One region of the Bradyrhizobium sp. USDA 4474 genome, then DNA from elsewhere that is predicted to be linked to it. Evidence: riboswitches for the same ligand, from Rfam matches in the RefSeq annotation. Region 1 holds a riboswitch; the other holds the start of a gene.
The links. Region 1 has a riboswitch for S-adenosylmethionine ahead of ACVW16_RS15675 (O-succinylhomoserine sulfhydrylase). Riboswitches for the same ligand answer to the same signal wherever they lie in the genome.

Region 1 (12,121 bases):
GGAGGAGGCCGCGGGTACCTTCGTTAAGCTCATGGAAGCCAAAGCTCCTACTTTGGTCATCTGGCAGACCGGAACGGTGGATGCTATCCGATCCATCGATCCCGACGAATTTCGTGGCGCTGTGACCGAAGGGGTCGCTGCGTTGCAAAATGCAGGGGCTGACGTCGTCTTGATGAATTTGCAATATAGCCCGCGTACCGAAACCATGATCTCGGCGCCGCCCTATCTCGACAATATGCGGGTGGTGGCGCAGGAGCATGATGTCCCGCTGTTCGACCGTTTCGCGATCATGCGGCAGTGGAATGACCAGGGTCAGTTCGACCTGTTCAGCCCTTCCCGCGGCCCTGAACTGGCGAAACAGGTCCATGATTGCCTGGGCCGGGCATTGGCGCAATTTGTGATCGACGCTGCCCATCTGGCGCCGGCCCAGCAGCAAAATTGAGGTCTAGCGTTAATGAGTTCTCTCCGCCCTTTTGCCCTTTCGACATGGCTGACCGCGCCCGCGGCGGTGGCGCTGCTGATGCTGACGCCCGTGCTGCAGGCGCCTGCTCACGCGCAAGCGGCCGAGGCGACGTCCGCGCCGCAGCAGGCCGCTAATCCCGCAACCGCTTCGCCGTCTCAGACCACGGTCGCTGCGGCCAGCCAGCCCGCAGGCGAGCAGCGCGGGCTCACGTCGCGCGCGATCGACAAGGTGAAGCAGGTCGCCAAATCCGCCGGCGACATTTTTAGTCGTGTGCCCTGTTTGTCGCCGAAGGGCGGCGCCAATCCCATGGGCTCGCTGCCGCATGTCGCCAACAAGCTCATTGCCGGCAAGCCCGTCGTGATCGTCGCGTTCGGCTCGTCGTCGACGGCCGGCTACGGCGCGAGCTCGCCCGACTACAACTATCCGAACCGCCTCGCCGGGCAGCTCCACCGGCAATATCCGACTGCCGACATCACCGTCATCAATGCCGGCGTGGGCGGCGAGGATGCGCCCGAGATGATGAAGCGCCTCCAGACGCAAGTCATCGATGTGCATCCGGACCTGGTGATCTGGCAGGTCGGCACCAACGCCGTGCTGCGCAATCTCGATCCCGGCGACACTGCGAAAATGGTCGAGGACGGCGTCGCCCGCATCCAGGCCGCCGGCGATGCCGACGTCGTGCTGGTCGACCCGCAATATTCACCGCGCGTCACCGAGCGTCCCGAGAGCGCAAGCAAGATGGTGAAGCTGCTCGGCAAGGTCGCTCAGCTCCGTCACGTCGGCATCTTCCCGCGCTTCGAGGTGATGCGCGAGTGGCACGAGAAGCAGGCGCTTCCGGTCGAGAGCTTCGTCATCGCCGACGGCCTGCATATGAACGATTGGGGCTACGCCTGCTTCGCGCAGTTGCTGGGCGATGACATCATCCGCTCGGTCGGCCAGATCAAGTTAGGGGTGAACGTGCCCGCGGACGTGCGGACGTATCGGCCGATGTAGAGGCCAGTAGGGAATGGCGAGTAGCGAACAGGGATTGATTCATTCGCCACTCACCATTCGCCATTCGCTCCTCACGCCTTCTCCAGCGCCGCCGTCAAATCCTCGACCAGGTCATCCGCGTGCTCGAGCCCGGCCGAGAAGCGAATGAATCCCTCGCCGATGCCGAGCTCGGCGCGCACCTCCGGCTTCAGCCGCTGATGCGTTGTCGTCGCCGGATGCGTGACGAGGCTCTTGGCGTCGCCGAGATTGTTCGAGATCTTTGCGAGCTTCAGCTCGTTGAGCACGCGGAACGCAGCCGCCTTGCCGCCCTTCACCTCGAAGCCGACCAGCGTCGAGCCGCCGCGCATCTGCTTCTTCACCAGCGCCGCCTGCGGATGATCCTCGCGGCCGGGATAGACCAGCCGCGCGATCTTCGGATGGCTCGCCAGCACGTCGGCGATGCGCGCCGCGGTGTCGGTCTGCGCACGCACGCGCACGCCTAACGTCTCGAGGCCCTTGAGCAGGACCCAGGCATTGAACGGCGAGATCGACGGGCCGGTCTGGCGCATGAAATTGTGGATGTGCTCGGCGATGAAGGCTTCCGAGGCCAGGATGATGCCGCCGAGACAGCGACCCTGGCCGTCGATGTGCTTGGTCGCGGAGTAGACGACGACGTCGGCGCCGAGCGCGAGCGGGCTCTGCCAGATCGGCGTCGCGAACACGTTGTCGACCACGAGCCGCGCGCCGCCACTATGCGCGATCTCGGCTATCGAGGGAATGTCGAGCACGTCGAGTGTCGGGTTGGTCGGGCTCTCCAGGAAGAACGTCTTGGTATTGGGCTTGAGCGCGCGCTGCCATTCGTCGAGATTGGCGCCGTCGACCAGCGTGGTCTCGATGCCGTAGCGCGGCAATAAATCCTGAATGACGTAGAGGCATGAGCCGAACAGTGCGCGGGAGGCCACGACGTGATCGCCGGCCTTGAGCGGCGCCAGGATTGCCGTCGTCACCGCTGCCATGCCTGTTGCCGCCGAGCGCGCGGCTTCGGCGCCTTCGAGCTCGATCATGCGGCGCTCGAACATCGCAATCGTCGGATTGGAATAGCGCGAATAGATGAAGCCGGGGTCCTCGCCCTTGAACCGCGCCTCGCACTCCTCGGCGCTGCTGTAGACATAGCCCTGGGTCAGGAACAGCGCCTCCGACGTCTCGCCATATTGCGAGCGCAGCGTGCCGGAATGGACCAGGCGGGTTTCGGGGCGGTAGTTGGCAGGCGACTTCGACATAGGACCCTCCGATATGACCGTTGAGCGAAAACGGTCACAAAAAAACCGGCCTGGATATCTCCACGGGCCGGGATCACAGAGGTCCCCGGCCTGTTTAGCGACTTATTTAACGTGGCTGCAAGCCGGCCGGCTCAAATCACCACGGGATAAGTGATGCTCATATTCCGCAATGCCCTTTTCGTCAAGGCGTCCATCGGATAGCCGTAAAAGGCTGGTATTTCCCGCATGTCCGGATGCATTTGACCCCCGATGAGGACCCACGGTTGACGTTCACGGTTGCCGCCGACGCCAATGGTATCCTGCCCGACCGCATGATCGCGGCGATGGCGGAAGCGGGCCTCATCCTGCCCGCATATGATTTCGTCGAAAGCCAGATCCAGCCGGCGAGCCTCGATCTGCGTCTCGGCGACATCGCCTACCGCGTGCGTGCGAGCTTCCTGCCCGGCCCCGGCGCCACCGTCGCGGAGCGCATCGACCAGCTGAAGCTGCATGAATTCAGCCTCGCTGACGGCGCGGTGCTCGAGACCAACTGCGTCTACATCGTGCCGCTGCTGGAAAGCCTCGCGCTGCCGCCGGAGATCGTTGCGGCCGCCAATCCGAAAAGCTCGACCGGGCGGCTCGATGTCTTCACCCGCGTGATCGCCGACGGCACCCGCCGTTTCGACATGATCGGCGCCGGCTATCACGGCCCGCTCTATGCCGAGATCAGCCCGAAGACGTTTCCGGTCCTGGTGCGTGAGGGTTCGCGCCTGTCGCAGGTGCGCTTCCGCACCGGTGACGCCATCCTCAACGCCGACGAACTCGATGGCTTGCACGCCACCGAGCGTCTCGTCGACATCGACGATGCCGATCTCACCGGCGGCGTTGCCGTCTCGGTCGATCTCTCCGGCGAGAACGGCAGTGGCTTCGTCGGCTACCGTGCCAAGCGCCACACCGGCGTCGTCGACGTCGATCGTCGCTCCGGCTATGCAGTGGAAGATTTCTGGGAGCCGATCTCGGCCCGTCCCGACGGCAGCCTGATCCTCGATCCCGGCGAGTTCTACATCCTCGCCTCGAAGGAAGCCGTGCAGGTCCCGCCCGATTACGCCGCGGAGATGGTGCCGTTCGACCCCCTGGTCGGCGAATTCCGCGTGCACTATGCCGGATTCTTCGATCCGGGCTTCGGCTATGCCGGCGCCGGCGGGCAAGGCGCACGCGCCGTGCTCGAGGTGCGCTCGCGCGAGGTGCCGTTCATCCTCGAGCACGGCCAGATCGTCGGCCGTCTCGTCTACGAGAAGATGCTGGCGCGCCCGGACGCGATGTACGGCCAGCGCATCGGTTCCAACTACCAGGCGCAGGGCCTCAAACTTTCGAAGCATTTCCGGGTGTAGCCCGATCCTGTAGCCCGGATGGCGCGAAGCGAAATCCGGGCTGCGAGGTGGCGAAATGATCGATCGACTCGACGCGAACATCCTCGACGACGTTGCCGACGCGCTCATCTATTCGGATCGCTCCGGCACGATCACGCGCTGGAATCGCGCATCCACGGCGCTGTTCGGCTTCTCGGCCGACGAGGCACTGGGTCAGAATCTCGATCTGATCATCCCCGAGCATCTGCGCGCCGCGCATTGGAAGGGCTTCGAGGCCGCGCTCGCCGGCGGTGCGATGAAGCTTGCGGGCAGGCCGACGCTGACCCGCGCGCTGCATAAGAGCGGACGCAAGCTCTACATCGAAATGACTTTTGCCTTGGTGCGTGATGCCGGTGGCGCCGTGCAGGGATCGGTCGCGATGGCACGTGATGCCACCGAGCGCGTCGAACGCGAGCGGGCGGCCAAAGCTGCGCACAATTAGGGCCTCGCAAGCTTCGTGATGCGGAATTGACGGGCCGCCGTGCAGGGCGCCCTGCACGCGCATCATGTTGCCTGCTACCAGTCGCAGTGACACACTCGATCAAAACGACGATCGGGAGTGAACATGACCGCCACCGCAGACGCCGCGCAAGCAGCGCAATGGAAATGCTGGCGCGCCATCGCCGATCTCTACCACGCCTACTTCACCGGCCTCATCCTCACCGTGGTGACGCGGCGCGGTACGGCGGATGCCGCCGAATTCGTCTTTCGCGTATTTCGCCGCCAGCAGCTGGAGCGCTTCCTGCCGGGGCTCAGGAAGCTCGGCATCGAGCATCTGCCGCCGGCAGTCGCTGCCGCGCAATATCACTATCTCTCGAACTGGATCGGCGGCGTGCATGTCGAATACATGTATGAGAGCGACACCAAGGCCTGGATCCGCTATCCTCCGCCGCGTTGGATCTGGAAGGGCACCGCGATCTGCGGCGTGCCGGGCGAGGTCTCGCGCGCCATGCTGAGGGGCTGGCACGCCAACAACGGCGTCGCGCTCGGCGATCTCAGGCTGGGCTTCGTCTGCACCAAGCAGAGCGTCGACGGGCAGGACGGGTTGGAGGGCTATTATCATCAATACGACCATCCACTCGAACTCGACCAGCGCCTGGTGTTCGCGCGGCATCTCGAAGCGCCGTTGTTCGATGCGAAGAACGCGCCGGCTTTGCCGGTTGCGAGCTGGCCGAAGCCGCGGCTGGAAAAGGCCCATCGCAACTATGCCATGGAATATGTGCGTACGGCGGCACCGGTGATGGTGCAGCTGTTCGGGCCGGAAGATGCCGGCTATCTCCTGCACCTCACCGGCAAGCTGATCGGCATGCAACATTTCGAAGAGGTTGCGGCCGCCCTGTCGATGACAAGAGGTGGAGCGAGCGAGTTCGCATCCTTCCTCAACGCGCTGTTCGCCGCGCAGGACGACGCGGCCGAGACGAGGCAATCCGAAGCCAGCTTCGAAATCCGCCAGCAGAGCTGGAAGTTGATGGACGACGTCGCCGACCATCATCGCGCTTGCGCCAAGGTGCTGGAGGGGCTGTTCGAGGGGTTGGCTGCCGGATGCGGCCGGCATATCGGGGTCCACCTGCGCCCGGCCGTCGATGACAGGCCGCCGCTGATCTGGACGATCAGCTAATTCCACCACTTGAAATGCGCTGCCGCAGGGCACGCCTGCACCTGACGCAGGAGGAATCGGCAGCCAGCGTGCTAACAGTGACGTATCGCGCCTCTCGCGCGAGCAAATTGATTGGCGCACCCATGCATTGCCGCGCCGCGAATGGCGCCTGTACCCGGGAGAGGAAATGACTGAGATCGCCGAGATCCCGGTCGATGTGCAGGAACGTCCGCTGCCGCGGCCACCGCGCCCTGCGCGGAGTGCGCTGACCGACGGGCCGATCCTGCGCACGCTGCTCTCTCTTGCCTGGCCGAACGTAGTCGCTTTGTCCGCCGGCACCTGCGTGGTGATCGCGGAGACCTCCTATATCGGACGTCTTGGTGTGGAGGCACTGGCTGCGATGGCGCTGGTGTTTCCGACCGTGATCCTGACCATGACCATGTCGGGCGGTGCCATGGGCGGTGCTGTCGCCTCCGCCATCGCACGTGCGCTCGGCGCCGGCGATCGTGAACGGGCCGGGACGCTCGCCGCGCATGCGCTGTTGATCGGCATCAGTTTCGGGCTCGTGTTCATGCTCTCCATGCTGCTCTTCGGGCCGCAGGTGCTCACGATGCTCGGTGGCCGCGGCAATGTGCTGGCGCACGCGATCGCCTACACGCAGGTTTTCTTCGGCGGCGCCGTGCTGCCGTGGCTGCTCAACACCATGGCCGGCGTGCTGCGCGGCACCGGCAACATGAAGCTGCCGTCGCTCCTGATCCTCAACTCCGCGGTCTGGCAGATCGTGCTCGGCGGCTCGCTGGGCCTCGGGCTCGGGCCCTTCCCGCAACTCGGCATGCGCGGGGTCGCGGCGGGCGCGCTGATCGCCTACTCCATGAACATCTGCGTGATGGGCTGGTATCTGTTTTCCGGCCGCGCCCGCGTCGTGCCGAAGCTGCGTGGGTTGCGCATCCAGTGGTCGATGTTCTTCGACATCCTGAAGGTCGGCGCCATCGCCTGCTTCTCGCCGCTGCAATCGGTGCTGACGATCTCGATCTTCACCCACATGCTGGCGAAGTTCGGCACCGCGATCCTCGCCGGTTACGGCATCGGCGCACGGCTCGAATTCCTGCTGACCTCGATCGCATTCTCGTTCGGAATCGCCTCCGTGCCGATGATCGGCATGGCGGTCGGCGCCGGCCGTATCGGCCGCGCGCGGCGCATCGCCTGGATCGCGGGCGCGAGTGCCTTCGTTGCCGTCGGTGCGCCGGCCTGCCTCGTCGCCCTGTTCCCCGATCTCTGGGTCGACATCTTCACCGACAGCCCCACGGTGCGCGCGACCAGTCATCAATATCTGTCGACCGTGGCGCCGTTCTACGCGTTCATCGGCCTTGCCTCGACGATGTACTTCTCGTCGCAAGGTGCGGCCAAGGTCATTGGCCCGGTGCTGGCGCAGACTGCACGGCTGATCTACATCGCGACCTGCGGCTGGTGGCTGTCGACACACGAGGCGACGGCGCAGAACTTCTTCTGGCTCGCCGCGAGCTCGATGGTCGTGCTCGGCCTGCTCTCATCGTCCAGCGTGGTGCTGACCCGCTGGGGGCCGCGCAAAACGAAGCCGGCCGTCCAGCCAGTGCTGGTTGCGGACTAGCGATGCTTGTGGCGGCGATGCCCGCCGCCGGCGACATTGGCGAGCCGCATGATCTGCGGGATCATCGCCATTATGTCGCCGCCGCCGGAGCCACCGAGCATGCCCATGATGTCGCCGCCGCCCGCGGGCGCGTAGCCGCCGTAATTGGGCACACTGAGCCCGCCGCCACCCATCAGGCCACCTAACCCGCCGCCGCCGTTCTCCATCATGCGGCTCATCATCGGGCCCATGGTCTGCATCATCATGGCAAAGCGGCGCTTGCCCATCTTCGCCTTCATCATCTCCAGCATCGGCGCCATCTGGGTCATCATATCCTCGCCGCCGGCAGCGCTGCCGAGGAACTGCGCCTGGGCCGGCGAGCTCGCGACCGAAAACAGCAGCAGCACGGCGGCTGCCTGACAGATCACCTTGTCCGCACCTCTCATGGCATGCTCCTCGCGTGCGTGGCCCCGCCGGGAGAGCGAGGCCGTCAGGACGCACGCGAATATGGTTACGGCCGATGCGGGCGGACCTCTGTGAGATACGTCACGCAGGCGCGCTAGTTCGTGGGAAACGCCTTGTGCATGGCGCTCACCGCCGCTTTCGTCTGCTCCTGCACATAAGCCGCAAGTTCGTTGGGCAGCATGTCGATGATCCAGACCAGGCGGCAATCCGCGTCACTCTCGGCGATCACTTGCACCGAGGCGCTGTAATGCTTCAATCGCTCGCTGTTGATCGCATAGACCAGCCGCCGTCGCGCATCGTCGCAATCGACCAGCACCTCGCGCGCGACCGAGCCGTTGGCGAAAGTGACGATGCGCGTGTCACCGTCGAGCGCGCAAGCCGTGACAAAGCCCGGCACCAGCCGCTGATGCAGCGCGCCGAAATCGCGCACCGCGTCCCAGACGTCGCGGGCCGGGGCGGGGAGGAGATGTCGTTGCGGATGGAGGCCATTGGAAAACTGTCCTTGATTTCGGCAGGTGGTCGCCAAGCCCTGCGTCATTGCGAGCGCAGCGAAGCAATCCAGAAATGTCTCCGTTGAAACAGTCTGGATTGCTTCGTCGCAAGGGCTCCTCGCAATGACGGAGTTCGTGGCCAGCTCACGTACAAACCGCCTCGACATTATTGCCATCAGGATCGATCAAGAACGCCGCGTAGTAAGTCGGGCTATAATCCTTGCGCGGTCCCGCGCCACCATTGTCGTGGCCGCCGCTTTTCAGCCCCTCGCGATGAAATGCCTTCACCGAATCGTGGTCCTTGGCGCGAAACGCGATATGCATGCCGTCGGCCTTGCGGCCCTTGTTCAGATGCAGCCAGAGGGCCGGCTCGCCCTTCGGCCCGAAGCCGGCATAACCGTCGCCGCTCGAGCACAGGACGTAGCCGAGCGGCGCCAGCACCGCCGTGTAGAAACGCGTGGCGGCGTCGAGGTCGGCAACGCGCAGTCCGATATGGTCGTACATGGTCATCTCCATTGCGAAGCGCCGCTCAGGGGCGCGCGATGGAGATGATCCTAGTCAATTGACGGCGAACCGCTCTTGGAGAATCTTGCGCTCGCCCCTTGCGGCCTGCCGGAACCGGGTCGGCGACAGGCCGGCGGCGCGATGGAAGGTGCGGACGAAGTTGGAGAGGTCGCCGAAGCCGACGTCATAGGCGATGTCGGTGACCGCGAGATCGTCGTCACTGAGCAGGCGCGCCGCATGTCGCAGCCGCGAGCGCACCAGATATTGATGCGGGGTGACGCCGAGCACGTTGGAAAACAGCCGCAGGAAATGGAACGGGCTCAAACCTGCGAGGCGCGCGGCCTGCTCAAGGTCGATTCCGGCATGTGAGTTGTCGTCGATCCACAGCGCGGCCTCCACGGCGCGGCGGCGGTCGCGCGCCGTGGGCGCCACCCGCTTGCGCGGCTTGCCCGAAACCATCTCGACAAAGCGCCCGGCGAGGATCTGGCCGACCTCGTCGAGGCCCAAGTCGCTGTTGCCATCTGCCGCCGTCTGGGCGAGTTCGCCCAGCACCATCAACTCGGGCAGCGGCGGCGCCGCGCCGACCTGCCAACACTCGCGTCGTCCGCCGAGGGCATCGACCAGGTCCTCGCTGAAGAAGAAGGAAAGGCAGACGTCGCCACAAACATGCTCGTGCGTGCAGGTGTATTCGTCGCCGGGTGCGCCGACCAGCAGTGACCCCGCCACCAGTTCAAAGAAGCCGGCGCGGCAATGGCAGCCAAAGCTTCCAGAGCGGACATAAGCGATGGAATGACCATCGCGGCATTCGGCAAACGGCTTGTCGGCCGGTCCCGCGTCGCAACGAAACTCGGAGACCGTCATCGACTGTGACGTCAGCAGCGTGGTCGCATCCATCAAAGGTATTTAGGAGGGCGAGCGCGGCGGGGCAACGGGCAGCAGCACCTCGAATAGCGTCTCGCTTTCGATCGGACGGGCGCCCTCGAGCCGCGCCGAAAGCGCCGATGGCCGTGTCGAACATTGCGTAAGCAGGCCGAACACGTGCACGCCCACCGATCGCACGTTCCTCACACCGGCGTGATCATAACACCGCCACAATCCGTCGCGCCTGGATTCTGACCAGGACGTTAACAACTGTCGCGCCCGGCACGCCAAACCGCTTGGCGACGGACACCGTCTCGGCTAATCAGGAGGGGCGCAGGACACGCGCGTAAGCGGGCGTAGTTCAATGGTAGAACGGCAGCTTCCCAAGCTGCATACGAGGGTTCGATTCCCTTCGCCCGCTCCAGACTTCCGCCGCTGCCATTTGCATTCGACTCAGCCGCCAGCCGCTCACGGCCGCGCCGAAATTCCAATATATTAGCCGCCGGCTCCCGGCACGCCCCGTCTCCCCGGCCTAAGCTCTTCCCGTCCGGCGGATGCGGTCCATGTGCCGGGCAATGTTCGGATCGGAAGACCATGGACCAGCAGAAACTCGATCGCGCGATCGGTCGCCGTTTGAAGACGTTGAGAACCCAGGCCGGCATGACCTTGAACGAGCTCGCGAGCCGCTCCGGTGTCAGCCGGGCCATGATCGGTCGGGTCGAGCGGGCGCAGAGCAGCGCCACCGCGGCGCTGCTCAACAAGCTCTGTTCGGCGCTCGATGTCTCGCTCAGCGACGTCGTCGCGCTGTCTGAGAAGCCGCCGGAGCGGTTGACGCGGCTTGCCGACCAGCCGCAATGGCGCGATCCGGATAGCGGCTACCGGCGCCGCCACGCCTCCCCGGTCGATGCGGCGAGCGGCATCGAGATCATCGTCGTCGACCTGCCTGCCGGTGCGCGGGTGCCCTACAGCCCCTGGGGCCGCAACGCCTTCACCCAGCAGCTCTTGATGCTGGAGGGCGCGGTTTGCGTGCATATCGATGCCAAGGCAGTGCGCCTGCGCGACGGTGACTGTCTCGACTTCGACGTGATGCGCGCCGTGATTTTTGAGAACGAAACCAAACAGGATGCCCGCTACGTCATCATCACCAGGCGCGGCACCTCTTACGGGAAAATGTGATGCGCCGATCGCACGGGACGCCACGCATCCAGGATGCCGAAGATATCCTCGCCATCTCCATGCCGGAGCAACTCGCTAGGTAGCTTGGAGGCATGACGATGCTGATTCGCATCGGCGACACCTTCGATCCGCGCGTCGTCGCGCTGCTCGACCACCACGTCGCGGCCGCGCGGGCCCAGACCGCTCCGGGCAGCGCGCATGCGCTCGATCTCGCAGGCCTTCGCGCCAGTGACGTCGCGTTCTGGACCGGCTGGGATGGCGAGGCCCTGGTTGCGACCGGCGCGCTGAAGACGCTGTCGGTGGACCACGGCGAGGTGAAGTCGATGCACACGCTCCAGACTACGCGCCGGCGCGGCTTTGGTGGCCTGATGCTCCGCCACATCATCGCCGAGGCGCGCAGGCGTGGCCTCAAGCGGTTGAGCCTCGAGACCGGCTCGTGGGACTATTTCAAGCCGGCGCACGCGCTCTACCAGGCCCACGGTTTCGTACCGTGCGATCCGTTCGCGGCCTATGTCGAAGACCCCAACAGCCTGTACCTGACACTTGATCTGGCCCACTCGTAGCTGACGCCCGCGCAACCGGGAATCGAAATTCCGGCCCTATCCCTCAAAATGAGTTGCGCACCTCAAAACACCTCTGCTAGCCTTCAGCCATGGCCGAAGACACTGCCTCCGCTGCGCTGACGCTGAAGGACATCGCCCGCGAGGCCGGTGTCAGCCTGGCGACGGTTGATCGTGTCCTGCACAAACGGCCCGGCGTGCGGCCGGATACGGTCCGGCGCGTGCTGGAGACGATCGAGCGGAACGCCTTCCAGCCCCATGTTGCGGCCGCCGAGCTCGCCCGCGGCCGTGCCCGCCGCTTTGCTTTCGTGATGCCGACCGGGGCCAACCCGTTCATGCTGCAGATCCAGGCCTATCTCGGCGAGATGTCCGGCTGGCTCTCCGCGCGCCGCCTGGCCGTCGAGATGGTCATCACCGACGTGTTCGACCCCTCCGTGCTGGCGGCCTCGCTGGAGCAGCTCGTCGGCAGCGACTATGACGGCATCGCCGTCGTCGCGCTCGACCATCCGAGCGTGCGTGCCGCCATCAACGATCTCGTCGACAGCGGCGCCAAGGTCGTGACACTGGTGTCGGACGTGCCGTCCTCGCGTCGTCACCATTATGTCGGCATCGACAACATCGCCGCCGGCCGCACCGCCGGCGCGCTGATCGGCCGCCTTGTCGGCCCGGGACATGGCTCAACTCCGGGCAAGGTCGCCATCATCGCGGGCTCGCAGGGCCTGCGCGACCATGCCGAGCGCATTTTTGGCTTCAACCAG
Region 2 (12,121 bases), 240 kb from region 1:
AAGTCGTACAATGGGGGCAGACGATATGCATGGACGGCCTCGACGATGACCTTGTCGCGGGGAACCTGGCGCCAAGATTCTCCTGAGGCAGGTTCTCCCGAGAAGGGACTTCTAAGGATGCAGCCGGTGATGCTACACGGCGACCGTTAACGAACCGGAAACCATAACGGTCGCACAACCCCTTGCTCGCATGCGGCGATACCTCGCCCGCGATGCGGCTTACGTCCCCTCTCGAACGGAGCTGAGCTTGGTTCGGTTCGAAAATGTCGGATTACGCTACGGTCTGGGGCCGGAGATCCTGCGCGACCTCAGTTTCCAGATTCCGGCGCATTCCTTCCAGTTCCTCACCGGACCGTCCGGCGCCGGCAAGACGTCGTTGCTGCGCCTGTTGTTCCTGTCGCACCGGCCGACGCGGGGCCTCGTCAACCTGTTCGGTCACGACATCTCCACCCTTGGCAAGGACGAGATCGCCGATTTGCGCAAGCGCATCGGCATCGTGCTCCAGGATTTCCGCCTGCTCGACCACATGACGACCTACGAGAATGTGGCACTGCCGTTCCGCGTCATGGGCCGCAGCGAATCCAGCTACCGCAAGGAAGTCATCGATCTCCTGCGCTGGGTCGGGCTCGGGGACCGCATGGATGCGCTGCCGCCGATCCTGTCCGGGGGCGAGAAGCAGCGCGCGGCGATCGCGCGCGCGGTGATCTCGCGGCCGCAGCTGCTGCTCGCGGACGAGCCGACCGGCAGCGTCGACCCGACGCTCGGGCGACGCTTGCTGCGGCTCTTCATCGAGCTCAACAAGTCGGGCACGGCCGTGATCATCGCAACCCACGACATTGCGTTGATGGACCAGTACGAAGCGCGCCGCTTCGTGCTGCATCAGGGACGGCTGCACGTCTATGAGTAGGACCGACGAGCGCGGCGTATTGGTCGATCTCGGGCAGGAGCGTCCGCAGCTTCCGGCCAGGGCCCGCAACATGTCGCCGATCGTGCCGCGCGCCTCGATCCACGGCCGCGCGCTGGTTGCCGTCGTCGCCATCATGACCTTCCTCGCCTCGATGACGACGGGCGCGGTGCTGCTGGTCAGCGCGTCGGCAGCGGAATGGCAGTCGGATGTCGCGAGCGAGATCACCATCCAGGTCCGTCCGCAATCCGGGCGCGACATCGAGCGCGACACGGCTGCGGTCAGCGAGGTGGTACGCGCGCAGCCCGGTATCGTCGACGTCAAGCCGTTCACCAAGGAGGAGAGCGGCAAGCTGCTCGAGCCCTGGCTCGGCACCGGGCTGTCGATGGACGATCTGCCGGTGCCGCGCATGATCATCGCGCGCGTGCAGCCCGGAACGGTGCTCGATCTCGGCGGCTTGCGCGCGCGCGTGACGCAGGTCGCGCCGAACGCCAGCGTCGACGATCACCGCGCCTGGATCGAGCGGATGCGTTCGATGACCAATGCCACCGTGCTCGCCGGAATCGGCATCCTCGCGCTCGTCATCGTCGCGACCATCATCTCGGTCTCGTTCGCGACCCGCGGCGCGATGGCGGCCAACCGGCCGATCGTCGAGGTCCTGCATTTCGTCGGCGCGGGCGACCGCTACATCGCCAATCACTTCCTGCGGCACTTCCTCCGTCTCGGTCTCGAAGGGGGCGTCATCGGGGGCGGCGTCGCCATGTTGCTGTTCGGTTTCTCGGAGTCGATCGCCGGCTGGTTCTCCGGCACCCCGGTCGGCGACCAGTTCGCAGCCCTGCTCGGCACCTTCTCGCTGCGGCCATCAGGCTATGTCGTGCTCGCAGTGCAGGCCGTCCTGATCGGTGCGATCACCGCGGTCGCCTCGCGCCAGACGCTGTTCGCAACATTGAATGACGTTGATTGAGCCCGATAAACCGGACTCCACTTCGCCTCAAAACGTCCTAAAATCATTCGGGAAGGGATTACCGACATCATAATGACCTCGCCGACCGACGATCGATCGCCGAAACTGCCGCGCGGCTGGCTGCGCGCGACGGTCGTATCGACGATCGCGTTCGCCTTTGTCGCCGCTGCGGCGGGATTCGTCGCGTTCCTGTCGCAACTGCGCGGCGCCGAGATCGCCCCTGATCGCAAGGCCGACGGAATTGTGGTGCTGACCGGCGGCTCTTCGCGGGTGCCGGACGCGATGGAGCTGCTGGCGGCCGGCTACGGCAAGAGGCTCCTGATCTCGGGCGTGCACCCGACCTCAACCGCCAATGACATCTCCCGGACGCTGCCGGAGAACCAATCCTTCATGGCCTGCTGCGTCGATCTCGACCGCACCGCGCTCACGACCCGCGGCAACGCGGCAGAGGCGCGGCGCTGGGCCGAGGGACGAGGCTTCAAATCGTTGATCGTGGTCACCTCGAACTACCACATGCCGCGCGCGCTGGTGGAATTCTCGCATGCGATGCCGGAAACGGTGCTGGTCCCGTTCGCGGTGGTGGGTGACAAATGGCGCGAGGAGCCGTGGTGGACCTCGGGCTCGACGCTGCGGCTCTTGCTGTTGGAATACGTCAAGTACATCGCCGCCGAACTCAGGGTTCGGCTGGAGGATTTCGGGATTGACCTTTCGCCCGAGATGTCGGAGCAGCCTGCGGGTCTGCAATCCAGGCGGCCTGCAACGGCGCAGGCCAATTGATCGGATTTTCGATGTTCCTGATTTTCCTCCGTTCGCTCCTGTTCAACGTGCTGTTCTACGCGGTGCTGGTATGCCTCGCGATCGTGGCGCTGCCAACCTTCGCCTTGCCGCCGCGTGCCATGCTGACGGTGGCCGAGTGGTGGGCAAAGGCCACACTGGTGCTGATGCGCGTGGTCTGCGACATCAAGGTCGAATTCCGCGGGGTCGAGAAGATTCCGCAGGGACCGCTGGTGATCGTAGCGAAGCACCAGTCGTTCTGGGAAACCTTCGTGCTGCCGGGCTTCTTTCACCGGCCGATCTTCATCCTCAAGCGCCAGCTCATGCAGATTCCGGTGTTCGGTCAGTTCCTGGTCAAGACCGGGATGATCGCGATCGATCGCAATGCCGGCGTGAAGGCTCTGCTGGACATGACGCGGCGCGCGCGCGAGGCCGTGCGCGCAGGCGGTCAGCTCGTCATCTTTCCCGAAGGCACCCGTCGCGCGCCGGGGGCGCCGCCGGATTACAAAACCGGCTTTGCGCAGATCTATTCGTCCTGTGGCGTGTCGTGTCTGCCGATCGCGCTCAATTCCGGCCTGTTCTGGCCGCGCCGAACCTTCATGCGCTATCCCGGCACGTTGGTGGTGGAGTTTCTCGATCCGCTGCCGCCGAGCCTGCCCAAGGACCAATTTCTCACGCGCGTGCAGACCGCGATCGAAGATGCGACCGCTCGCCTCGTCGAGGCCGGCCGCAAGGAGCAGGAGCAGTTGATCGGCAGCGCGCCGAGTTATGCTCCGTCGGGCAGCTAGCGGCTGTCTCTGTTTTCGTCGGGCGCCGGCGCGTGCGAAGTATGCGCGTCACCATGCAGCATCATCGCGAGCTGATGCAATTGCGTGTCGCGAAAGCCCTCGGCCTCGATCGCCTTCACGGTCGCCGTCACGTAATCGCGGTTGGCGCCGGACTGGCCGTGGCCTTGCAGCACATGGCGATGCTGGTCGGCGAGCGACAGCCGCCCGGCATATTGGACATGGCCGCGGTCGACGACGTAGGCGAGCGCCGAGACGCGCTCGCGCGCTTCATTCTCCAGCCACACCGAGCGCATCACCTCGCGATAGACCGACGTCACCTGCTCGCGCGCGCGCAAGTAAGCGACGACGTCGGCGCGGTTCTTTTCAGCGACGCGGAAAGCGATGCCGCGGCAGGCGCCGCCGCGGTCGAGCCCCAGCACCAGGCCGGGCTGTTCCGGTGTGCCGCGATGCACGAAGGAATAGACGCAGAGCGCACGATGCTCGCCGACCAGCCGCGCCGGGACGCGCTCCTCGAATTCGAAGCCCGGCCGCCACATCAGGGAGCCGTAGCCGAACACCCAGAGGTCGCCCTTGGCTGATGTGACGGAGGGGAGGGTGATTTCCGACATTTCGGGCACCGCTACCAGAAGTGGTTGCCCAAGCGAAGCGAATTCTCCGCCTTTTGTCCCGGGCCTGCCTCGCTTACATTTTGACAAAATCTGGGACCAAAGGGTCGCCGCATGTCCGATATGACCATTGCCGTACGCCGGCGCTCCCGTTGGGGGCTTTTCATTGCTCCCGTCCTCCTCCTGATCCTTGCAGCCGCCTGGAGCGGCTTCTGGTTCTATGCGGCCTCGCAGGCCGGGGTGGCGGTCGATGCCTGGCGCGCGCAGGAGGCAAAGGCCGGGCGCATCTATGATTGCGCCAGGCGCTCGATCGCGGGATTCCCGTTCCGCTTCGAGATTCAGTGCTCCGGCGCCAGCGTCGCCTTGGTCTCGCAGAATGCGAGCAAGACCCCCTTCACGGCCAAGCTCGACAACATTCTGGTCGTGGGACAGGTCTACGATCCCAAGCACGTCATCGCCGAGTTCTCGGCGCCCGCAACGCTGGTCGACGGCGTCACGCAAAACACCTTCGTGGTGAACTGGAGCAAGGGCCGCAGCAGCGTGATCGGCCTGCCGGCCATCCCGGAGCGCGCCTCGATCGTGTTCGACGATCCCAGCATCGTCAGGGTCGACGGCGCCGTGCAGGTACCCCTTGCGCGCGCCAAGGAAATCGAGCTGCATGGACGTCTCGCGGACGGATCGTCGGCAGATCATCCTGTCATCGAGACCGTGCTCCAGATTTCGCAGGGCAGTATTCAGGGCGTCCATCCGTTGCTCGCCGAGCCGTTCGAGGCCGACACGCGCGCGAAGATCACCGGGCTTTCCGATCTCACACCGAAGCCCTGGCCGCAGCGCTTCCGGGAGATCCAGGCCGCCGGCGGCCATATCGAGATCGTGCAGTCGCGGATCCAGCAGGGCGAGATGATCGCGGTCGCAGCCGGCACGCTGGGCCTCTCGGCCAATGGCCGATTGGACGGCGAATTGCAGATGACCGTGACCGGCCTCGAGCGCATCATCCCGGCGCTCGGCATCGAGAAGATGCTGGAAGACGGCGTGCCGCAGGCGACGCTCGATCGCGTCGCGCCCGGCGTCAAGTCGCAGGATCTCAACAATCTCTTCGGCGCACTCGACCGCGCCGTTCCCGGCCTCGGCAAGGTCATCAAGCAGAACGCCAATGCCGGTGTTGCCGCCGGCATCAATTCGATTGGCACCGAGAGCACGCTCGAGGGCAAGAAGGCCCGTACCTTTCCGCTCAAATTCGCCGATGGCGCCGTGATGCTCGGCCCCATCAAGGTCGGCCAGATTCCCCCGCTGTATTGATCCGCGCTCACGGCGCCTTCGCGCCATGATGATGAAGCGCCGGCCGGACGCCGTCGCATCGCAGGGATCAAGGATTGGTTAGCCCGGCTTCTTGTCGAGCTGCCCGTGCTGGCGGCCGAAGTCGGCTGCGGCCGAATCCTGGCCGATCTCGACGATTCCGCGACGGATGGCGCGGGTGCGGGTGAAATGGTCGAACAGCGCCTCGCCGTCGCCACGGCGGATCGCGCGGGTGAGCTTGGCGAGATCCTCGGTGAAGGTGCCGAGCATCTCCAGCACGGCGTCCTTGTTGGCGAGGAAGACGTCGCGCCACATCGTCGGATCGGAGGCTGCGATGCGGGTGAAGTCGCGGAAGCCGCCGGCGGAGAACTTGATGACCTCCGATTCCGTCACCTGCGCCAGCTCGTCGGCGGTGCCGACGATGGTGTAGGCGATCAGATGCGGCAGATGGCTGGTGATTGCGAGCACGAGATCATGGTGATCCGGCGTCATCACCTCGACTCTGGCGCCCATAGCCGCCCAGAAAGCGCGCAGGTGCGCGGTGGCCTCGGCGTCGGTGCCGTCAGGCGGCGTGAGGATGCACCAGCGGTTGATGAAGAGCTCGGCGAAGCCGGAATCCGGCCCCGAATGCTCGGTGCCTGCGACCGGATGTGCCGGCACGAAATGAACGGTCTCCGGCAAATGCGGCGCCATGTCCCTGACGATGGCGCCCTTGACCGAGCCGACATCCGAGATCACAGCGCCGGGCTTGAGATGCGCCGCAATCTCCTGCGCCACCGGCCCGCAGGCGCCGACGGGGATGCAGAGGATGACGAGATCGGCGTCCTTCACCGCTTCCGCATTTGTCGCCACGACCCGGTCGACGATGCCGAGCTCCAGCACCCGCGCACGCGTCTTCTCCGAGCGCGCGGTGGTGACGATCTCGCCGGCCAGACCCTGGCGCTTCGCAGCGCGTGCGATTGAGCCGCCGATCAGGCCGAAGCCGATCAGCGCGATGCGCTGGAAGTGCGGATCCACACTCATTTGCCGGCCATGAAGTCGCGCAAGGCGTCGACGACGAGGCGGTTGGCCTCCTCGGTGCCGATGGTCATGCGCAGCGCATGCTGCAGGCCGTAGTTCTTCAACGCCCGCAGCACCAGGCCGCGCTTGGTGAGGAAGGCGTCGGCGGCGTCCGCCGTCTTGCCCTCCTGCGGAAAGTGGATCAGCACGAAATTGGCGACGCCCGGCGTCACCTTCAGCCCGAGCTTGCCGATCTCCTCGGTGAGCCAGTTGCGCCAGGTCTCGGTGAACTGCTTCGACATCGCCTGGTGGGCGGTGTCCTCGATCGCCGCGACCGCGGCATACATCGCCGGCGTGGACACGTTGAAGGGTCCGCGGATGCGGTTGACCGCGTCGACGATGTGTTCGGGGCCGAACATCCAGCCGACGCGCAGTGCCGCAAGACCGTGGATCTTTGAGAAGGTGTGCGTCACCACGGTATTCTCCGTGGTGGCGACGAGCTCGATTCCCATCTCGTAATCGTTGCGCGAGACATAGTCGGCATAGGCGGCATCGAGCACCAGCAGCACGTGCGAGGGCAGGCCGGCGCGCAGGCGCTTGACCTCGTCGAACGGCACATAGGTGCCGGTCGGGTTGTTGGGATTGGCGAGCCAGACCAGCTTCGTGCGCGGCGTCACTGCGTTGAGAATGGCGTCGACGTCGCAGGTCAGGTTCTTCTCGGCCGCGACCACGTTCTTGGCGCCGACCGCCATGGTTGCGATCGGGTAGACCAGAAAGCCGTGCGTGGTCGAGATCGCCTCGTCGCCGTGGCTGAGATAGGTGTGGGCGAGCAGGTTGAGGATTTCGTCCGACCCGGCGCCGCAGATGATGCGGTTCGGGTCGAGCCCGAACGAGCGGCCGATCGCCTCGCGCAGCACGCGCGAGGTTCCCTCGGGGTAGTCTTCCAGATGCTCCGCGACATGCTTGAAGGCCTCGATCGCCCTGGGCGAGGGTCCGAACGGCGTCTCGTTGGCCGAGAGCTTGAACACCTTGCGGCCCGGCTCGGCGACCGGGCTCTTGCCGGGCGTGTAGGGCGCAATATCGAGAATGCCGGGATTCGGCACGGGGCGGGACATCTTCAACTCCGAAAATGGTCTTGAGGCGGTTCGCGATCTACGATTTCGACCCGGTCGGGGGCACCGTATAGCGCGTTGCGTGGCTGCCGACGAGGGCCGTGGAGCGCACGGAGGCCCCAGCTGCGATCAGGGCCGCCCTGATCTTGTCGATGCTGGCGGCGCCCGCGACTGAGACCAGCAGCGCCGCGCCGTCGAAGGCGGTATCGGGCACCGCCACGATCTCGGCGAGCGGCGACAGCGCCCGCGCGACCTCGGCGTTCCACCCCGAGACACGCACGCTGAACGTTTCGACCTCCGTCACCACGGCACTGTCGGCAACGCGGGACACCGCGAACACGGGCAGCGCGGCCGGATGGTCGGCGCGCTCGACGAAGGGCATGCGCGCGATGATCTTCGGCGCGCCGTCGGCTTCGAGCTCCAGCCACCACGGCGTGCGGCTCGAGGTCGCCGAGACCAGCGCCAGATCACCCTTGGATTTCGCCACCGCCTCCACCGCTGCCTGTGCACTGAAATGTGCGACGTAAGGAACGGTGAAGCCGAAATGGAAGCGCACGGAATCGCGCATCGCGGGCTCGCTCACCGAGATGTCGGCATGCACGGAGAACGGCGCCTGGACATAGGTGAAGGTCGAGATGATGACGCGCCAGATGCTTTCGACCGTGTCGAGCGGCAGGATGCCGCGATGGCGCTGCACGATCTCGCGCATCATCGAGGCCTCGCGCGCCGGGCGGAACGCGGAGCCGACCTCCTGGGTCTGCTTCACCTGGATCAGCCGGTCGATGATGTCGCCGCGCTGCATCAGCAGGCGGTGCATGCCCTCGTCGATCGCGTCGATCTCCTTGCGCAATTCCTGGAGCGATGGTGGCGCGGGCGGGCGTTGGGACATGTCTGACAGGACTGTTGGGAAGCTGCGGGCAATGTCCTGATTAGGCAGTCAGGGCGGCGAAAGCAAAGAGAAATGACGTCCTGCAGAGCTGCCCAGTGAGAGACGATTTTGGTTCATCCGGAGCGCGACTTGACGAAATGGGCCCAAGCCGGTAGGTTTTTGCCTGTTCCGTGGTCATTTGAGCCGGCCGGCTTGCAGCCACGTTAAAAAACTCGCTAAACAGGCCGGGGACGCTTTCGATCCCGGCCGAACCTATCGTTCAGGCCGGGTTTTTCATGGCCTGATGTCAGTCGCGATCTGAAGTCCGATCGCAAACGAGGTCGATGGTCAGAGATGGTTGGCGTCAAGTCCGTACCCAGTCCCGCGATCAGTGCCGACGACCGGTCGCATGAGGTCGATCATCCGAGTTCGGAAGTCGCGCTGTTCGGCGCGGACCAGCCGCTGCGGCTGGATTGCGGCGTCGATCTCACCCCGTTCCAGATCGCCTACAAGACCTATGGCGAGCTCAACGCCGATCGCTCCAACGCGGTTCTGATCTGCCATGCGCTGACTGGCGACCAGCACGTCGCCAATGTGCATCCCGTCACCGGCAAATCCGGCTGGTGGGAGACGCTGGTCGGTCCCGGTCGGCCCCTCGATCCTGCCAGGTACTTCATCATCTGCTCCAACGTGATCGGCGGCTGCATGGGCTCTACGGGTCCAGCCTCGATCAATCCCGCGACCGGCAAGGTCTGGGGCCTCGATTTCCCCGTCATCACCATCCCGGACATGGTGCGCGCGCAGGCGATGCTGATCGACCGGCTCGGCATCGATACGCTGTTTGCCGTGGTCGGCGGCTCGATGGGCGGCATGCAGGTGCTGCAATGGACCGCGGCGTACCCTGCGCGCGTCTACTCCGCGCTGGCGATTGCCTGCTCGACGCGGCACTCCGCGCAGAACATCGCCTTCCACGAGCTCGGCCGCCAGGCCGTGATGGCCGATCCCGACTGGCACAACGGCGCCTACGCCGATCAGGGCATCCATCCGCATCGCGGCCTTGCGGTCGCGCGCATGGCGGCGCACATCACCTATCTCTCGGACGCCGCGCTGCATCGCAAGTTCGGCCGCCGCATGCAGGACCGCGAGCTGCCGACCTTCTCGTTCGACGCCGACTTCCAGGTCGAGTCCTATCTGCGCTACCAGGGCTCGTCCTTTGTCGAACGCTTCGACGCCAACTCCTATCTGTATCTGACCCGCGCGATGGACTATTTCGATATCGCCGGCGACCATGGCGGCGTGCTGGCGAAAGCGTTCGCCGGGATCGAGACGCGCTTCTGCGTGGTCTCCTTCACCAGCGACTGGCTGTTCCCGACGTCGGAATCGCGCGCGCTGGTGCACGCGCTGAACGCCTCGAGCGCGCGGGTGTCATTCGCCGAGATCGAGACCGACCGCGGCCACGACGCGTTCCTGCTCGACGTGCCCGAATTCTTCGACATCTCGCGTGCCTTCCTGCAATCGGCGGGCAAGGCGCGCGGGTTGACCGGCAAGAACGACTGACGAGGACGGCTGGCGATGTCTGTACAGGAACTGCTGCCGCTCAATGGCCTCGCGTCCGAACAGCCCGGTCCATTTCGCGCCGACCATCTGCTGGTCGCCGAAATGGTCAAGCCCGGCTCGAAAGTGCTCGACGTTGGCTGCGGTGACGGCGATCTGCTGCAGCTCTTGGAGACCCGCGGCATCGACGGCCGCGGCATCGAACTGTCGCGCGAAGGCGTCAACCGCTGCGTGGCCAAGGGCCTCGCGGTGGTGCAGGGCGATGCCGATACCGACCTCGTCAACTATCCCGACGATGCCTTCGACTACGTGATCCTGTCGCAGACGCTGCAGGCGACGCGGCAGCCCAAGGTCGTGCTGGAGAACCTCCTGCGCATCGGCCGCCGCGCCATCGTGTCGTTCCCCAATTTCGGCTTCTGGCGCATGCGCCTGCAGCTCTTGATCGGCGGCCACATGCCGCGCACGGAGAACCTGCCGGCGAGCTGGTACGACACCTCCAACATCCATTTCTGCACGATCAAGGATTTCGTCGAACTCTGCGACGAGATCCACGTCAAGATGGAGCGCGCCGAGGCGCTCGACCTCTACGGCCGCCCGCTGCGGCTTCGGCTGCCATGGTGGGTGTGGAATCTGTTCGGCGAGCAGGGCGTGTTTCTGCTCACGCGCGGGCAGGGGAAGTAAAGATCGCCTTGCCCCAAGGAACTCAGCTCGATCCGTCGTCACTGCGAGGAGCTCTTGGGACGAAGCAATCCAGAGTGTCCCGCGCTGATCATCTGCGGCGACGAGGATGACCCTTGCATGGGGCGCGAGACTGTTTCGAAAAGCATCTACCGGCCTCGCGATGTTTCCGAAGTCGGGACTCCGTCCGTTGCCAGCGCAGGGAAGCCATCCGGAATCCTTCCGCGGACCGCCGAGCCCAGCGTCTCGAATTGATCGGCATTGGCGCGGCACTGCTTGAACTCGTGCAGAAAAAGTATCGGCGTTGCCTGACCCGCTTCCTCGAACGGGAGGCGGACGCCGTCCCTGGTCGTGGCGTGGGGTATTAACTGTTTCCCTCTCTTCAAGCCGCGACTTGAGAATTGCGGTTAATGCAGATGTCGGCAATGAGGCGGCTTCACACCAACATTGCCGCAAAATCATCGCAGCTATTCACGGGCCATGGTGTCTTTTTCTCGCCACATCGGGCGGCTTAACGGCCTCTGTCGATGTCGGCCACCGCACGGGCCGACTTGGGAAGTGGGGGTGTCAACGAGGATGAAGTATGGTTGAGTTGTTTGCGTCTCGCCTGTCGCGTTGTGTTGTCGCGCTGGCGTTCATCTTCGCGGCTTGTGCCGCGTTCGTTTCTCCGGCCTCAGCGCGGCCCCATCATCGTCACAGCGCGGAGCGGCACGCCTACGTGCATCACGCCAGGCATCATCATTATCGCCACCATGCAGGCAGCTCGCGCTTCGAGCGCAGCGCGGCGCAATTGCAGGGGAGTGGATTCGCCAACACGCAGGCCAGCTATGATCCGAGCGCCAATGGCGGCGGCGCGGTCGCGAGCGGTGGCTTCGGCGGTGGATCGGGGCTCGTGTCCGAGGCGCGCCGTTATCTCGGCGGCAATCCGACTGGGCGCGGCAGCCTGTGGTGCGCGCGTTTCATGAACATGGTGCTTCAGAAGACCGGCCATCAGGGCACCGGGTCCGACATGGCGAGCTCGTTCGCGCATTACGGCACGCGCGTCTCCGGCCCGCAGGTCGGGGCCATCGCGGTGATGTCGCGCGGCCGCCGCGGCGGGCATGTCGGCATCATTACCGGCATCGACGCGCACGGCAATCCGATCATGATCTCCGGCAACAACGGCAATCGCGTCCGCGAGGCCCCGATCTCGCGCGGCCGCATCTATGCGTATGTGATGCCGAATTGAGGTGACGGTGCGTCGGGTGGGTTAGCTAGCGGATTGCGCGAATCGTGATCCGCTGGCGTAACCCACCACTTTGGTCTCCGCGGCGGCAGAAGTGATGAGTTACGCGCAGCGGATTGCGCCTTGCGCATCCGCTTCGCTAACCCACCCTACGAAGCTCACACCAATCTCGGTTGTTCCACGGCGACCGCATCGCCCACGCCGATCTCGCCGTCGGCCATCACCTCGGCATAGATGCCGCAGTCCATGTGGCCGAGATGGCGCGACAACGTCGGCGGTATCTCGAGATCGCGCTTCGCCGTCACCGGATCCACATTCGTGGCCGGGCAGCGGACGATGCGCTTCACCACCTTC

Region 2: it holds a riboswitch for S-adenosylmethionine, as region 1 does, so the genes downstream of both, metX (homoserine O-acetyltransferase MetX) here and ACVW16_RS15675 (O-succinylhomoserine sulfhydrylase) in region 1, are expected to answer to the same signal.

Annotation. Positions count from the first base shown of each region.
Region 1 covers NZ_JBSRZJ010000002.1:2,914,322-2,926,442, reverse strand. The annotation lists gene ACVW16_RS15685 (SGNH/GDSL hydrolase family protein) at 1-442, shown strand, start outside; gene ACVW16_RS15680 (SGNH/GDSL hydrolase family protein) at 455-1,456, shown strand; gene ACVW16_RS15675 (O-succinylhomoserine sulfhydrylase) at 1,528-2,715, opposite strand; SAM riboswitch at 2,789-2,868, opposite strand; gene ACVW16_RS15670 (2'-deoxycytidine 5'-triphosphate deaminase) at 2,949-4,085, shown strand; gene ACVW16_RS15665 (PAS domain S-box protein) at 4,141-4,545, shown strand; gene ACVW16_RS15660 (hypothetical protein) at 4,669-5,721, shown strand; gene ACVW16_RS15655 (MATE family efflux transporter) at 5,888-7,327, shown strand; gene ACVW16_RS15650 (hypothetical protein) at 7,324-7,752, opposite strand; partial or broken gene ACVW16_RS15645 (SRPBCC family protein) at 7,866-8,260, opposite strand; gene ACVW16_RS15640 (VOC family protein) at 8,407-8,766, opposite strand; gene ACVW16_RS15635 (helix-turn-helix transcriptional regulator) at 8,821-9,660, opposite strand; tRNA gene ACVW16_RS15630 (tRNA-Gly) at 9,978-10,051, shown strand; gene ACVW16_RS15625 (helix-turn-helix domain-containing protein) at 10,222-10,803, shown strand; gene ACVW16_RS15620 (GNAT family N-acetyltransferase) at 10,902-11,366, shown strand; gene ACVW16_RS15615 (LacI family DNA-binding transcriptional regulator) at 11,456-12,121, shown strand, end outside.
Region 2 covers NZ_JBSRZJ010000002.1:2,671,282-2,683,402, reverse strand. The annotation lists gene ACVW16_RS14500 (MJ0042-type zinc finger domain-containing protein) at 1-31, opposite strand, end outside; gene ftsE (cell division ATP-binding protein FtsE) at 248-907, shown strand; gene ACVW16_RS14490 (cell division protein FtsX) at 900-1,868, shown strand; gene ACVW16_RS14485 (YdcF family protein) at 1,941-2,645, shown strand; gene ACVW16_RS14480 (lysophospholipid acyltransferase family protein) at 2,657-3,430, shown strand; gene ACVW16_RS14475 (gamma-glutamylcyclotransferase) at 3,427-4,038, opposite strand; gene ACVW16_RS14470 (DUF2125 domain-containing protein) at 4,150-5,334, shown strand; gene ACVW16_RS14465 (prephenate/arogenate dehydrogenase family protein) at 5,413-6,354, opposite strand; gene hisC (histidinol-phosphate transaminase) at 6,351-7,445, opposite strand; gene ACVW16_RS14455 (chorismate mutase) at 7,483-8,331, opposite strand; SAM riboswitch at 8,492-8,571, shown strand; gene metX (homoserine O-acetyltransferase MetX) at 8,665-9,867, shown strand; gene metW (methionine biosynthesis protein MetW) at 9,883-10,545, shown strand; gene ACVW16_RS14440 (TIGR02594 family protein) at 11,126-11,770, shown strand; gene ACVW16_RS14435 (MOSC domain-containing protein) at 11,926-12,121, opposite strand, start outside.